DNA from 3 places in the Klebsiella grimontii genome. Region 3 is predicted to be linked to each of the others. Evidence: predicted binding sites of a transcription regulator. Region 3 holds the regulator's gene; each other region holds the start of a gene.
What was found. The regulator CRP, encoded in region 3, controls carbon source genes, mostly activating them, when cyclic AMP is high. The targets are predictions, from matches to a motif close to ATGTGANNNNNNTCACAT.

Region 1: drpB (cell division protein DrpB) is a predicted target of CRP. The motif match lies at 2,173-2,190, and genes of this name have one in related genera.
Region 2: rbsD (D-ribose pyranase) is a predicted target of CRP. The motif match lies at 3,385-3,402, and genes of this name have one in related genera.

Annotation. Positions count from the first base shown of each region.
Region 1 covers NZ_CP169721.1:2,013,538-2,017,991, forward strand. The annotation lists gene ACE3MN_RS09535 (GtrA family protein) at 1-61, opposite strand, end outside; gene ACE3MN_RS09540 (porin) at 546-1,616, opposite strand; gene drpB (cell division protein DrpB) at 2,241-2,522, shown strand; gene ACE3MN_RS09550 (phosphohydrolase) at 2,565-3,260, shown strand; gene ACE3MN_RS09555 (DNA cytosine methyltransferase) at 3,317-4,454, shown strand, end outside.
Region 2 covers NZ_CP169721.1:5,666,222-5,670,675, forward strand. The annotation lists gene rbsB (ribose ABC transporter substrate-binding protein RbsB) at 1-365, opposite strand, end outside; gene rbsC (ribose ABC transporter permease) at 393-1,358, opposite strand; gene rbsA (ribose ABC transporter ATP-binding protein RbsA) at 1,364-2,869, opposite strand; gene rbsD (D-ribose pyranase) at 2,880-3,299, opposite strand; gene kup (low affinity potassium transporter Kup) at 3,482-4,454, opposite strand, start outside.
Region 3 covers NZ_CP169721.1:429,691-434,144, reverse strand. The annotation lists gene ACE3MN_RS01955 (hydrolase) at 1-125, shown strand, start outside; gene ACE3MN_RS01950 (YheU family protein) at 122-340, shown strand; gene ACE3MN_RS01945 (phosphoribulokinase) at 376-1,245, shown strand; gene ACE3MN_RS01940 (OsmC family protein) at 1,292-1,696, opposite strand; gene crp (cAMP-activated global transcriptional regulator CRP) at 2,001-2,633, shown strand; gene ACE3MN_RS01930 (YccS/YhfK family putative transporter) at 2,685-4,454, shown strand, end outside.

The DNA.
Region 1 (4,454 bases), 1.6 Mb from region 3:
CAACGATAATGTACCTGACCGCTTCTCTGGATATGTTTTTTTTCAAGGTATGATTAATCATTTATTGATTTACATCAATTTTTAAAGGGGCAGTTAAGAGACTGAATGCGCAATTGATATAAGCAATGAGCTCCTAGAATATAAGTATTTGACGCTAACTCGTGGTCTGTGTCAACCAGGGTTTTTATTACAGTAGACATATTCCTCTGTGGGTATTGTTTTACGCTTCTCCACCCGAGTTTGTTTGGACATGATTATGCCGAATGGCGAGGATATAAAAGCCGGAGAGCTATCGGAGGTGTGAGTTCTGGTGCGGCGGTTACCAGGCAGCCCTGCGGTGTTTGTTAATTTGCTACTCTTCCCTGCTTAGTCACCTCCTTGTAACTGAAATTTTCAGGACTGAATTTAGCATCAAATGATTTTCCGGCATGGGCATTCTTCAGACTAAAGACTTACAGGATCAATCACCACCTCCCCAGGAGGTGGTTTAGGGGTGACAACGAAAAAAGCCCGCATTAAGCGGGCTTTAGGTTAATGAGACAATCTTAGAACTGGTAGGTGATACCTACAGCGAACTGATCGTCAGTGGCTGCGCCACTTACCGCCGCATCTTCATCATCGATCAGATTGAATTTGTATGCGGTGTAAACGTTGAAGTTTTTGTTGAAGTAGTACCAGGTACCCAATTCAACGTAGTTCATGATATCCGCATTGGTGTCTTCTTTGGCGCCAAGGTCTTTACCTTTCGCGTAGACATAGCCCAGGGACGGACGCAGGCCGAAATCAAATTGATATTGAACAACGGCTTCGATGTTCTGGGTGTGATTGGCAAAACTGCCAAAAGTCGTTTTCTCCAGCGGAGTCATGTTACGGGATTCGCCATACATGACTGATGCATACAGATTATTTGCATCGTATTTAGCCGCCAGGTTCCAGACTTCAGCTGTTTCGCCCCGCTTGTCCGCAGCTTGCTCATCAGTACGATCGGAGTTGCTGTAGGCGCCAACGAAACCGAAGCCGTCGATGTTGTAGTTAACGGAGAAACCGAAACCGTCGCCGTTTGATTTTTTCGCGGTGGTGTCGTTATTTTTACCCTGATACTGCAGAGCAAAGTTAAGGCCATCAACCATGCCGAAGAAGTCGGTATTACGGTAGGTTGCAACACCGTTGGTACGACCGGTCATGAAGTTGTCGGTGTAAACCAGGCCGTCGCCGCCCCACTCAACCAGCATATCGGTATAACCTGCCGCGTCATAAACCACGCCGTAGTTACGACCATAATCGAATGAACCGTAGTCGCTGAATTTCAGACCGGCGAATGCTAAACGGGTAGCGCTGCCCTGCTGACCTTCCGGTTTGTCCGCTTTGATGTTGTATTCAAACTGGCCATAACCGGTCAATTCGCTGCTAATCTGGGTTTCGCCTTTAATGCCGAAACGCGCATAGGAGGTATCGTCAGAATTGTTGTTGTCGCCATCATGGGTCATGATGTGTTCGCCAACCATTTTGCCGTAGAAATCCAGTTTGTTGCCGTTCTTATTATAGATTTCTGCTGCATTAGCCGCGCCAGCGACTAATAAAGCTGGAACCAGAATTGCCAGTACTTTTCTTTTCATTATATATTCCCTTTTAATCATAATTAATATGAATTGTGTCATTCCTTCCGGGGTGACTATTTGATACTAGCGATTAAGTTCATTTTTCTTTAAATTAAATATGTAACTAAATTATATCTAATATTACAAAATGTTTCCGTTATATTCATTATATTAAAATTATATTGTTTTGTGATAATTTATTTCCTGCATTTATGGCTTTTAATAACATGGACTTATGCTTCTTCGTTGATTGGATTTTGTTGTAGATAAGTTTCATGCATCCTATATGTTGTTATTTAATATTTATTTTACGAATAATTGTTTTGCACGTCTTTAAACGTAGGTTTATCTTTCAGAGGATGATCTGAGTAAGAGTAATGACTGGTGAAATGAGGATCGAAGGAGGGTGAGTGAAAAAGAGCCAGAAATTAAATGCCATTCATAAATTTGTATTATTTAAAAATGGAATAAATTCATTGAATATATAGCCGGCATTATGACAAAGAAGCTGGATGATGCACAAAAATGCATCGGGTAGAGAGATCTGCTGCCTTGCAAGAATTTTCGCTATATAATGTGATGGATATCACTATTTTTGACTGGCAAGTGATGTTGCTTGTTGAGTTCACGGAGAGCAAATGAATGGAAGATAAAGCGAAAAGAAGTCCTGGTGGGAAACTGGCGCTGTGGGCATTTTATGCTTTTTGTGGTTATTTCCTCTGGGCGATGGCGCGTTACTGGTGGGTTGTCGGGCAGATTCAAAGCGTGCCCGGCGCTACGATTGATGGCGAACTTGGTTCAACGGCAGGGAAATGGATTGGCGCTCTGTTGGGATTTCTGGTGTTAGGCATCGTGTGGGCCATTCTTGGCGCAATTGCCTGGTACACGCGCCCTAATGCGCAGATCTATGAACATCACGAATAAAGTTGCTATGCTCGTTGCTGGCCTGTTACCTAAGGAACGTGCATGGACCTTTTTCACTGGCAGCAACGATTTGAAACCTGGCTAACCGAACATCACGCGCAAGGGGATGCGGCTCATGATATTTCGCATTTCCGCCGGGTATGGGCTACAGCGCAGCGGTTGGCCGAAGATACGGATGCTGACCGTCTGGTGATCCTGACCGCCTGCTATTTTCATGACATCGTCAGCCTGGCGAAAAACCATCCTGAGCGTAGCCGCTCTTCTGCGATGGCGGCGGAAAAAACGCTGGCTATCCTCCAGTCAGCTTTTCCTGATTTCCCCGCTGAACGCTACGCGGCGGTTTTACACGCTATTGAAGCGCACAGTTTTAGCGCGGCGATTGCTCCGCGAAGCGAAGAAGCGAAAATCGTTCAGGACGCCGATCGACTCGAGGCGTTGGGGGCGATTGGCCTGGCGCGCGTTTTTGCCGTGTCCGGCGCGCTGAACAATATCTTGTTTGATGCCAGCGATCCCTTTGCCGACCGGCGGGAATTGAATGATAAAACCTACGCGCTGGATCACTTCCAGTGCAAGCTGTTGCGTTTACCGCAAACGATGCAGACTGAAAAGGGCCGGGCAATGGCGATACACAATGCGCGCTTTCTGGTGCAGTTTATGGCCAAGCTCAGCGCGGAGCTTCGTGGAGACCCGATGGCTATTGATGACGAGGTTTTGCAGCGCTTTAACCCACTCGCGTAAAACTGGCTGCGCTATTTATGGTAACCTCTGCAAAAATAGTCGGGCTGGTTGAGGTTATGGCGCAAAATTTATCCAAGGAAAATCCCCCGTCTTTGAAGGTTGAACATACCGGAGAAGATGCGCAGGCGCTATTGCGCCAGCTGATGGCGATATATGATGTCAAAACGCTGGTCGCGCAACTGGTTGCCGTCGGCGAGCAGCACTGGAGCCCGGCTATACTGAAGCGCGTTGCGACGGTAACGCGCGCGGCAGGTCGTATAACTGCGCAGGAGCAGGCCCACCTGCGCACGCTCTTGCCGCAGCCGCCTGCGCATCATCCGCATTATGGATTCCGCTTCGTCGATCTGTTTGCCGGTATCGGCGGCATTCGTCATGGTTTCGAGGCGATTGGCGGGCAATGCGTGTTTACCAGCGAGTGGAATAAACATGCGGTGCGCACCTATAAAGCCAACTGGTACTGCGATCCTGAGCAGCATTGTTTCAATGAAGATATCCGCGACGTCACGTTGAGCCATCTCCCCGAGGTGAGCGATGAAGACGCGGCGCAGCACATTCGCCAGACAATCCCGCAGCATGATGTTCTGCTGGCCGGCTTTCCCTGCCAGCCTTTTTCGCTCGCCGGCGTATCGAAGAAGAATGCCCTTGGCCGCGCCCACGGCTTTGCCTGCGAAACGCAGGGGACGCTGTTCTTTGACGTAGTCAGGATTATCGCCGCCCGGCAGCCGCCGATATTTGTTCTGGAGAACGTCAAAAACCTGAAGAGCCACGATAAGGGGCGGACGTTTCGTATCATTATACAGACGCTGGATGAGCTGGGTTATGAGGTTGCTGATGCGGCGCATACCGGAGCGGATGATCCAAAAGTGATCGACGGGCGTCATTTTTTACCTCAGCACCGGGAACGCATTGTGCTGGTGGGTTTTCGGCGCGACCTCAAGCTGCATGAGGGATTCACCCTGCGCGATATCGCCACTCTCTATCCCTCCGTTCGCCCAACTTTCGGCGAGCTGCTGGAACCCGTGGTTGACGACAAATTTATCCTCACCAGAGTGCTGTGGAAATATCTCTATCGCTATGCGCGCAAGCATCAGGAGCGAGGGAACGGTTTTGGCTACGGGCTCGTTGACCCCAAGAATCCGCGCAGCGTGGCGCGTACGCTGTCTGCCCGCTACTACAAAGATGGCGCGGAGATCC
Region 2 (4,454 bases), 480 kb from region 3:
ACATCACCTTTTGATGCCTGACGGTCGAGGGTGATAACCGGAATTTTCGCCTGGTTAGCCAGCTTCACGGCATTACCCACCGCATCGGAATCCGTTGGGTTGATCAGCAGCAGTTTGGTGCCGCGGACGGTTAAATCCTGAACGTTAGCCAGCTCTTTGGCCGGGTTGTTCTGTGAATCCAGAACCACCAGGTTATAGCCAAGTTTATCCGCTTCTTTTTGCGCACCCTCTTTCAGAGAGACAAAGAATGGGTTGTTAAGGGTTGAGATAACCAGAGCGATAGTGTCTTTTGCCATCGCGTTTGCGCTTACGGTCGCACTTAACGCTACAGCAGAGACCAGGGTCGCCAGTTTTTTCATATTCATAGTTAAGATGTCCTGTAGAGTTCTCAGTTACTGCTTCTTGTTATCTACCAGTACCGCCAGCAAAATAACCACCGCTTTCACGATCATCTGGTAATAGGATGAAACGCCTAATAAATTCAGTCCGTTGTTCAGAAAGCCAAGGATCAACGCGCCAATCAACGTGCCGACAATACGCCCTTTACCGCCCGCAAGGCTGGTCCCCCCCAGCACCACCGCCGCAATCGCATCCAGTTCATATCCGGTGCCCGCCGTCGGCTGCGCGGAGGAGAGACGCGCGACCTCAATAATGCCGGCCAGCGAGGCCAGCATGCCGCACAAAGAATAGACGATGATCTTAACTTTATTCACGCTGATGCCGGAAAGACGCGTTGCCGCCTCGTTACCGCCGAGGGCGTAGATATAACGGCCCAGACGGGTATGGTGCAGCATGTACCAGGCGGCCAGGAAGACGATCGCCATAATCCACACCGGCGTTGGGATCCCCAGCGGACGACCAATCCCGAACCAGCCAAACAGATCGGCATTATCGGTAAAACCGGTATTCACCGGGCTACCGTTGGTATAAACCATCGTCACGCCGCGCAGCAGCAGCATCATCACCAGCGTGGCGATAAATGCCTGGACGCGCCCTTTCGCCACAATCACGCCGGTCACGGCGCCAATTGCCGCCCCTAACGCCAGCGCAGCGGCTACGGCCACCAGCGCGTTAACCTCAATTCCGACAATTGACGCGGCAACCGCGCCGGTCAGCGCCAGCAGGGAACCGACGGACAGGTCGATGCCCGAGGTCAGGATAACCAGCGTCATCCCTACCGCCATAATGGCGTTAACTGAAGTTTGCTGCAGGATATTGAACAGGTTATTCACGGTAAAAAAGTTGGGGCTCATGGTCGAAACAATCGCAATCAGCACCAGCAGGGCTATCAGCGATTTTTGCTCCATCAGCCACGCTTTTGTGAAGTAGCGACGACCAGAAACAGCCGGGTTATTCATCTTTTTTACTCCTGATTCACACGGTTAAGCTTGCCCACAGCGGCAGCCATCAATACTTCCTGGGTGGCCTGCTCGCGTGTGAATTCACCGCCGAGATGCCCTTCATGCATCACCATGATGCGATCGCTCATGCCCAGCACTTCCGGCATCTCCGAAGAGACCAGAATGATGCTCAGGCCTTCGGCTTTAAACTGGTTAATCAGCTGGTAGATCTCTTTCTTCGCGCCGACGTCGACGCCGCGGGTCGGTTCATCAAGGATCAGCACCTTCGGTCGGGTCATCAACCCGCGGGCGATCGCCACCTTCTGCTGGTTACCGCCCGAAAGCAGCCCAATAGCCTGCTCCATCGACGGCGTTTTCACATTAAACAGGCGGATAAAATCACTTACCGCCTGCTGTTCATCTTTATGCTTGAGGCTACCGCCGCCGCGGCTGAAGTAACGCAGCGCGGTTAGCGACATATTCTCTTTAACCGACATGCCGAGCACTAAACCATCGCGCTTGCGGTCTTCGGAGATGTAAACAATGCCGTTGGCCAGGCCATCCTGCGGAGAACGAGCGACAACTTCGCGCCCATCAAGGGTAACCGAGCCGCTGCTGCGCGGCAGCGCACCGTACAGCACCTTCATCAGTTCGGTACGCCCGGCGCCCATCAGCCCGGCGACGCCGAGAATTTCACCCTGGCGCAGAATAAAGGAGATATTCTCCACGCCTGAGCCGCATAGGTTGTCGACCTTAAGGCGAACCGCGCCCGGCGCTTTGTCCAGACGCGGATACTGATCCTCCAGCTTGCGGCCAACCATCATCTCAATCAGCAGATCTTCATCCAGGCTGGCCACTTCGCGCTCGGCGATAAACTGCCCATCGCGAAAGACCGTGACGTCATCGCAAATCTCGAAGATCTCTTTCATACGGTGAGAGATATAGACAATACCGCGCCCCTGCGATTTCAGTTCGCGGATCACGCGGAACAGGGATTCGGTCTCGGTATCGGTTAGCGCGTCGGTGGGTTCATCCATAATGATGACCTTCGACTCAAAGCTCAGCACTTTAGCGATCTCGACCATCTGCTGATCGCCGATCGATAAATCGCCCACCAGCTTCTGGCTGTTAAAACGTAGATTCAGCTTTGCCAGCAGCTTGTCGGCTTCGGCGTACATCGTCTTCCAGTCAATTTTGCCAAAGCGATTCACAAACTCACGACCGAGGAAAATGTTCTCGGCAATCGTCAGCTGTGGGATCAGGTTGAGCTCCTGGTGGATGATGCCAATTCCGGCTTCCTGAGAAGATTTAGGACCGTTGAAGGTGGTTTCTTTCCCCAGCCACAGCAGCGAACCGGCATCGCGGGCGTAAATACCGGTCAGCACCTTCATCATGGTGGACTTACCGGCGCCGTTCTCGCCGACCAGCGCCATCACGCGGCCCGCATAGACATTTAGCGAGGCGCCGGAGAGCGCCTTGACGCCAGGGAACGCTTTATCGATCCCTTTTAATTGCAATAAGGCTTCCATATCGGCGACCTCAGAACGTCACGCCGGCACAGAGAATAACGTTCGCATACGGGGAACACTCCCCGCTGCGAATCACCGCCTGACTGTCTGCGGTTTCTTTTTTAAACTGCTCATGACTGGTGTAACGAATTTCAATGGTGTTTCCCTGGTGCTGCTGCAGCTGCTCAAGGTGATTGAGCAACGTCGCGTGGAGCTGCGGATTAAGGGTTTTAATCTCTTCCGCGAGGATAGCCACTTCAACCTGCATTTCGCTCGTCACCACCTCCAGAACCTGCATAAAGGAGGGCACCCCGTGGGTTAACGCCATATCAATACGCGTGCTGCTGCGGGGAACCGGTAAACCAGCGTCGCAAACCACCAGCGTATCGGTATGACCCAGACGGGAGATAACCGACGAAATATCAGCATTGAGGACGGTACCTTTTTTCATTTTCTCTTTTGCTCCATTAGCGAAACGTTTCGCTGGTATTAGTATTAGCAATAAGAGAACAGAAAACCATCACCAGATGTGAGAATTGTGATCGTCATCGAAACGTTTCGCAACACAGGTGAAAGAAAGGAAGAAGCGCTGAGAAAAACAAAAAGCCCTTCATCAAGAAGGGCCTTAGATAATCAGATCTCAACCTGAGTGCCGAGCTCAATAACCCGGTTAGGCGGGATTTCGAACTGGTCTGGCGCTCGCAGGGCGTTGCGCTGCAGCAGCAGATACAGCTTGCCGCGCAGGCGCAGATACCACGGCCGCTTGCCGATGATCAACGACTCATGCGACATAAAGAAGGAGGTCTCCATCATCCGGCAGCTCAGGCCTTCCAGCCCGCAGCGGTGGAAAACCTCTTCGACGTTCGGCGTTTCGCGCCAGCCGTAGCTGGCAACGACGCGCCAGAACGACGGCGAAATCTGCTCAATCTGCACGCGCCGCACGTTATGTACGTACGGCGCATCTTCGGTACGCAGCGTCAGCAAAATCACCCGCTCGTGCAGCACCTTGTTATGCTTCAGGTTGTGTAGCAGAGCAAAAGGAATCACGTTCAGCGCCCGGGACATATAAACAGCGGTACCCGGCACGCGAACCGGCGGCGATTTTTCTAGCGAAGAGATCATCGCTTCCAGAGAGTTACCATGCTCATGCATCCGACGCAGCAGGCGGAAACGCTCGCTCTTCCAGGTCGTCATAATGGTAAACATCACCAGACCGAGGGTCAGAGGCAGCCAGCCGCCGGAGACGATTTTATCGAGGTTCGCGGAGAAGAGCGGAACATCAATGCACATAAAAGCCACCAGCAGCAGCGCCACAACAAACTTATTCCAGTGCCAGTTTTGGCGCGCCACCGTCGTGAACAGAATGGTGGTCAGCACCATCGTTCCCGTCACCGCAATACCGTACGCCGCCGCCAGATTAGAGGAGTGCTCAAAGCTAACAATTACGATGACCACCGAGATATACAGCAGCCAGTTGATAAACGGGATGTAAATCTGCCCGGACTCCATTTCCGAGGTATGAATAATACGCATCGGCGACAGGTATCCCAGACGCACCGCCTGACGAGTCAGGGAGAAGACGCCGGAGATAACCGCCTGGGAAGCG
Region 3 (4,454 bases):
AATATCAGCTCACGGAGCACGGCGGGCACGTGGGTTTCGTCGGCGGCACGCTGCGTAAGCCGGAAATGTGGCTTGAAAAAAGAATTCCGGATTGGCTAACCCGTTGGTTAGGAGCGCAAATATGATCATTCCCTGGCAAGATCTCGATCCCGAAACGCTGGATAACCTGATCGAAAGTTTTGTATTACGTGAAGGCACCGATTATGGTGAACATGAACGTTCGCTGACGGATAAAGTCGCTGATGTTAAACAGCAGTTGAAAAGCGGAGAAGCCGTGCTGGTGTGGTCAGAACTGCACGAGACGGTGAACATTATGCCCCGCAAGCAGTTTCACGGCTAAGGCGGCACACACTATCGTTTACTCTGGGAGTTGTTATGTCTGCCAAACATCCGGTGATTGCCGTCACGGGCTCCAGCGGCGCGGGAACCACGACCACCAGCCTCGCCTTTCGCAAAATCTTCGCCCAGCTTAATCTGCACGCCGCCGAAGTTGAAGGCGATAGCTTTCACCGCTATACCCGTCCGGAAATGGACATGGCGATCCGTAAAGCGCGCGATCAGGGCAAACATATCAGCTACTTTGGCCCCGAGGCTAACGACTTCGGCCTGCTGGAACACACGTTCGCCGAATATGGGCAAAGCGGCAAAGGCCAGTCGCGCAAGTATTTACATACCTATGACGAGGCCGTGCCGTGGAATCAGGTTCCGGGGACCTTCACGCCCTGGCAGCCGCTGCCCGAACCGACTGACGTCCTGTTTTATGAAGGCCTGCACGGCGGCGTGGTGACGCCGCAGCATAACGTAGCAAACCATGTCGACCTGCTGGTTGGCGTGGTGCCCATCGTCAATCTTGAGTGGATCCAGAAGCTTATTCGCGACACCAGCGAACGCGGCCACTCTCGTGAGGCGGTGATGGATTCCGTGGTCCGTTCGATGGAAGACTACATCAACTTTATCACCCCGCAGTTTTCGCGCACCCACCTCAACTTCCAGCGCGTACCGACGGTGGATACGTCCAACCCGTTTGCGGCCAAAGCCATCCCTTCGCTGGATGAAAGCTTTGTCGTTATCCATTTCCGTAATCTAAAAAATATCGATTTCCCCTGGCTTCTGGCGATGCTGCAGGGCTCGTTTATCTCGCATATGAATACGCTGGTGGTACCGGGCGGGAAAATGGGGCTGGCGATGGAACTGATCATGGCGCCGCTGGTTGAGCGCCTGATGGAAGGCAGGAAAATAAGCTAACGGTCAAAACCCCGGTGACGCGTTTGCCGGCCGGGGCCCGTTCGGCTTACCCTTCGATCACTTCATAAGAGTGGGTAATGTTTACCGCTTTCTCAAGCATCAGCGCGACGGAACAATACTTTTCCGCCGACAGGTCGACCGCGCGAGACACGGCAGCGTCCTTCAGTTCTTTACCGGTCACGATAAAATGCAGATTGATATGGGTAAACAGACGCGGAGCCTCTTCGCGACGCTCAGAAGTCAGCTTAACTTCGCAGTTGGTAACGTTATGACGGCCCTTCTGCAATATGGAAACCACATCGATCGCGCTGCATCCGCCTGCCGCCATCAGAACCATTTCCATTGGGCTGGGCGCTTTATCCCCGGAATTGCCGTCCATCAGAATCTGGTGACCAGAAGCCGACTCACCGATGAAGGTTAACCCTTCAACCCACTTCACTCGCGCTTGCATAAATTTAACTCCAGGGCTGTAATTTTCCCGACAGATTACGCGTACATAACAATTCTCGCAACGGAAGGCGACCTGGGTCATGCTGAAGCGAGACACCAGGAGACATGCGGCGAAAGCTATGCTAAAACAATCTGGATGCTACAGTAATACATTGATGTACTGCATGTATGCAGAGGAGTTCACATTACAGGCTGCAGAAAACTTTCAGCCGGATTCCCAGGTATAGGGATTCAATACGATTGCATGCCCGGATGCCGTGTAGTGTCGGCACCCGGAGATAGCTTATAACAGAGGATAACCGCGCATGGTGCTTGGCAAACCGCAAACAGACCCTACCCTTGAATGGTTCTTGTCTCATTGCCACATTCATAAGTACCCATCAAAGAGCACGCTGATCCACCAGGGTGAGAAAGCAGAAACGTTGTACTACATCGTTAAAGGCTCCGTGGCTGTACTCATCAAGGATGAAGAAGGTAAAGAGATGATCCTCTCTTACCTTAATCAGGGCGATTTCATCGGTGAATTAGGCTTGTTTGAAGAAGGCCAGGAGCGTAGCGCTTGGGTACGTGCGAAAACCGCATGTGAAGTGGCCGAAATCTCCTACAAAAAATTCCGTCAGCTGATCCAGGTTAACCCGGACATCCTGATGCGTCTCTCTTCGCAGATGGCTCGTCGTCTGCAGGTCACGTCTGAGAAAGTGGGCAACCTCGCCTTCCTTGACGTTACCGGTCGTATCGCTCAGACGCTGCTGAACCTGGCTAAACAGCCGGATGCGATGACCCATCCGGACGGTATGCAAATTAAAATTACACGTCAGGAAATCGGCCAGATCGTCGGCTGCTCCCGCGAGACCGTTGGCCGCATCCTGAAAATGCTGGAAGATCAAAACCTGATCTCCGCGCACGGTAAAACTATCGTCGTCTACGGTACCCGTTAAGTCGGTAAAACGGCGTATTGCCTGACGATACGCCGTTTTTGTTTTCTCCTCATGTGGCGCAGGCTGATTTACCACCCTGAAGTCAACTATGCACTGCGGCAAACGCTGGTGTTGTGTCTGCCGGTCGCGATTGGGCTTCTGTTTGGCCACTTACAGCAGGGGCTTCTGTTCTCTCTGGTTCCCGCCTGCTGCAACATTGCCGGGCTGGATACGCCGCATAAGCGTTTCTTTAAGCGTCTGATTATCGGCGGCAGCCTGTTTGCCGGCTGTAGCCTGATCGTCCAGCTTCTTCTGCAACGCGAAATCCCTTTGCCGCTAATCCTCACCGGTCTGGCGCTGATCCTCGGCGTCACGGCTGAAATCAGCTCCCTGCACGCGCGGCTGCTGCCTGCCTCGCTTATCGCGGCTATTTTTACCCTCAGTCTCGCGGGCAACATGCCGGTGTGGGAGCCGCTGTTAATCTACGCCCTCGGCACCTTATGGTATGGGGTGTTCAACTGGTTCTGGTTTTGGCTCTGGCGCGAGCAGCCGCTGCGCGAATCCTTAAGCCTGCTCTACCGTGAGCTCGCCAACTACTGCGAGGCCAAATACAGCCTGCTTACCCAGCATACGGACCCCGCCACATCGCTGCCGCCGCTGCTCAACCGCCAGCAAAAGGTGGTGGATCTGATTACCCAGTGCTATCAGCAGATGCATATGCTGGCGGCTAACCAGCGCAGCGATCACAAACGCCTGCTGCGCGCTTTCCAGGTTGGACTGGACCTTCAGGAGCATATTTCCGTCAGCCTTCATCAGCCAGAAGAGGTGCAGAAGCTGGTGGAACGCAGTCACGCGGAAGCGGTGATTCGCTGGAACGCGCAAACCGTTGCCGCCCGCCTGCGGGAGCTGGCGGACGATCTGCTCTACCACCGTTATCCCCGGCGCTTTCAGATGGACAAACAGATCGGCGCGCTGGAAAAAATCGCCTGGCAGCATCCGGATAATCCTGTCGGCCAGTTCTGCGCCTGGCACTTCAGCCGCATTGCCAGAGTTCTGCGCACCCAGCGCCCGCTGTACGCGCGTAACCTGATGGCGGATAAAACCCGCCGCCTGCCGCTGCTGCCCGCGTTGAAAAACTATCTGTCGCTTAAGTCGCCGGCGTTACGTAACGCCGCGCGTATCAGCGTAATGCTGAGCGCCGCCAGCCTGATGGGCAGCGCGCTGCATCTGCCTAAGCCCTACTGGATCCTGATGACCGTGCTGTTCGTGACGCAAAACGGCTACGGCGCGACGCGGGTTCGTATCGTCCATCGGGCTGCCGGAACCATTGCGGGGCTGGTCATTGCCGGGCTCACGCTGCACTTTCACGTTCCTGAAGGCTATACGCTGACCGCGATGCTGTTCATTACGCTATTGAGCTACCTGATTATTCGCCAGCATTACGGCTGGGCGATGGTCGGATTTACCGTGACGGCGGTGTACACCCTGCAACTGCTCACCCTGAACGGCGAGCAGTTTATCGTCGCCAGACTGATTGATACGCTGATTGGCTGCCTGATTGCTTTCGGCGGCATGGTCTGGCTATGGCCGCAGTGGCAAAGCGGTCTGCTGCGCAAAAATGCCCACGACGCGCTGGAAGCCGATCAGGAAGCCATCAGGCTGATCCTCAGCGACGACCATCAGGCCCCGGCGCTGGCCTATCAGCGCATGCGCGTTAATCAGACGCATAACGCGCTGTTTAACTCGCTAAATCAGGCGATGCAGGAACCCGGTTTTAATTCCCACTATCTCGAAGACATGAAGCTGTGGGTGACCCACAGCCAGTTTATTGTCGAGCACATC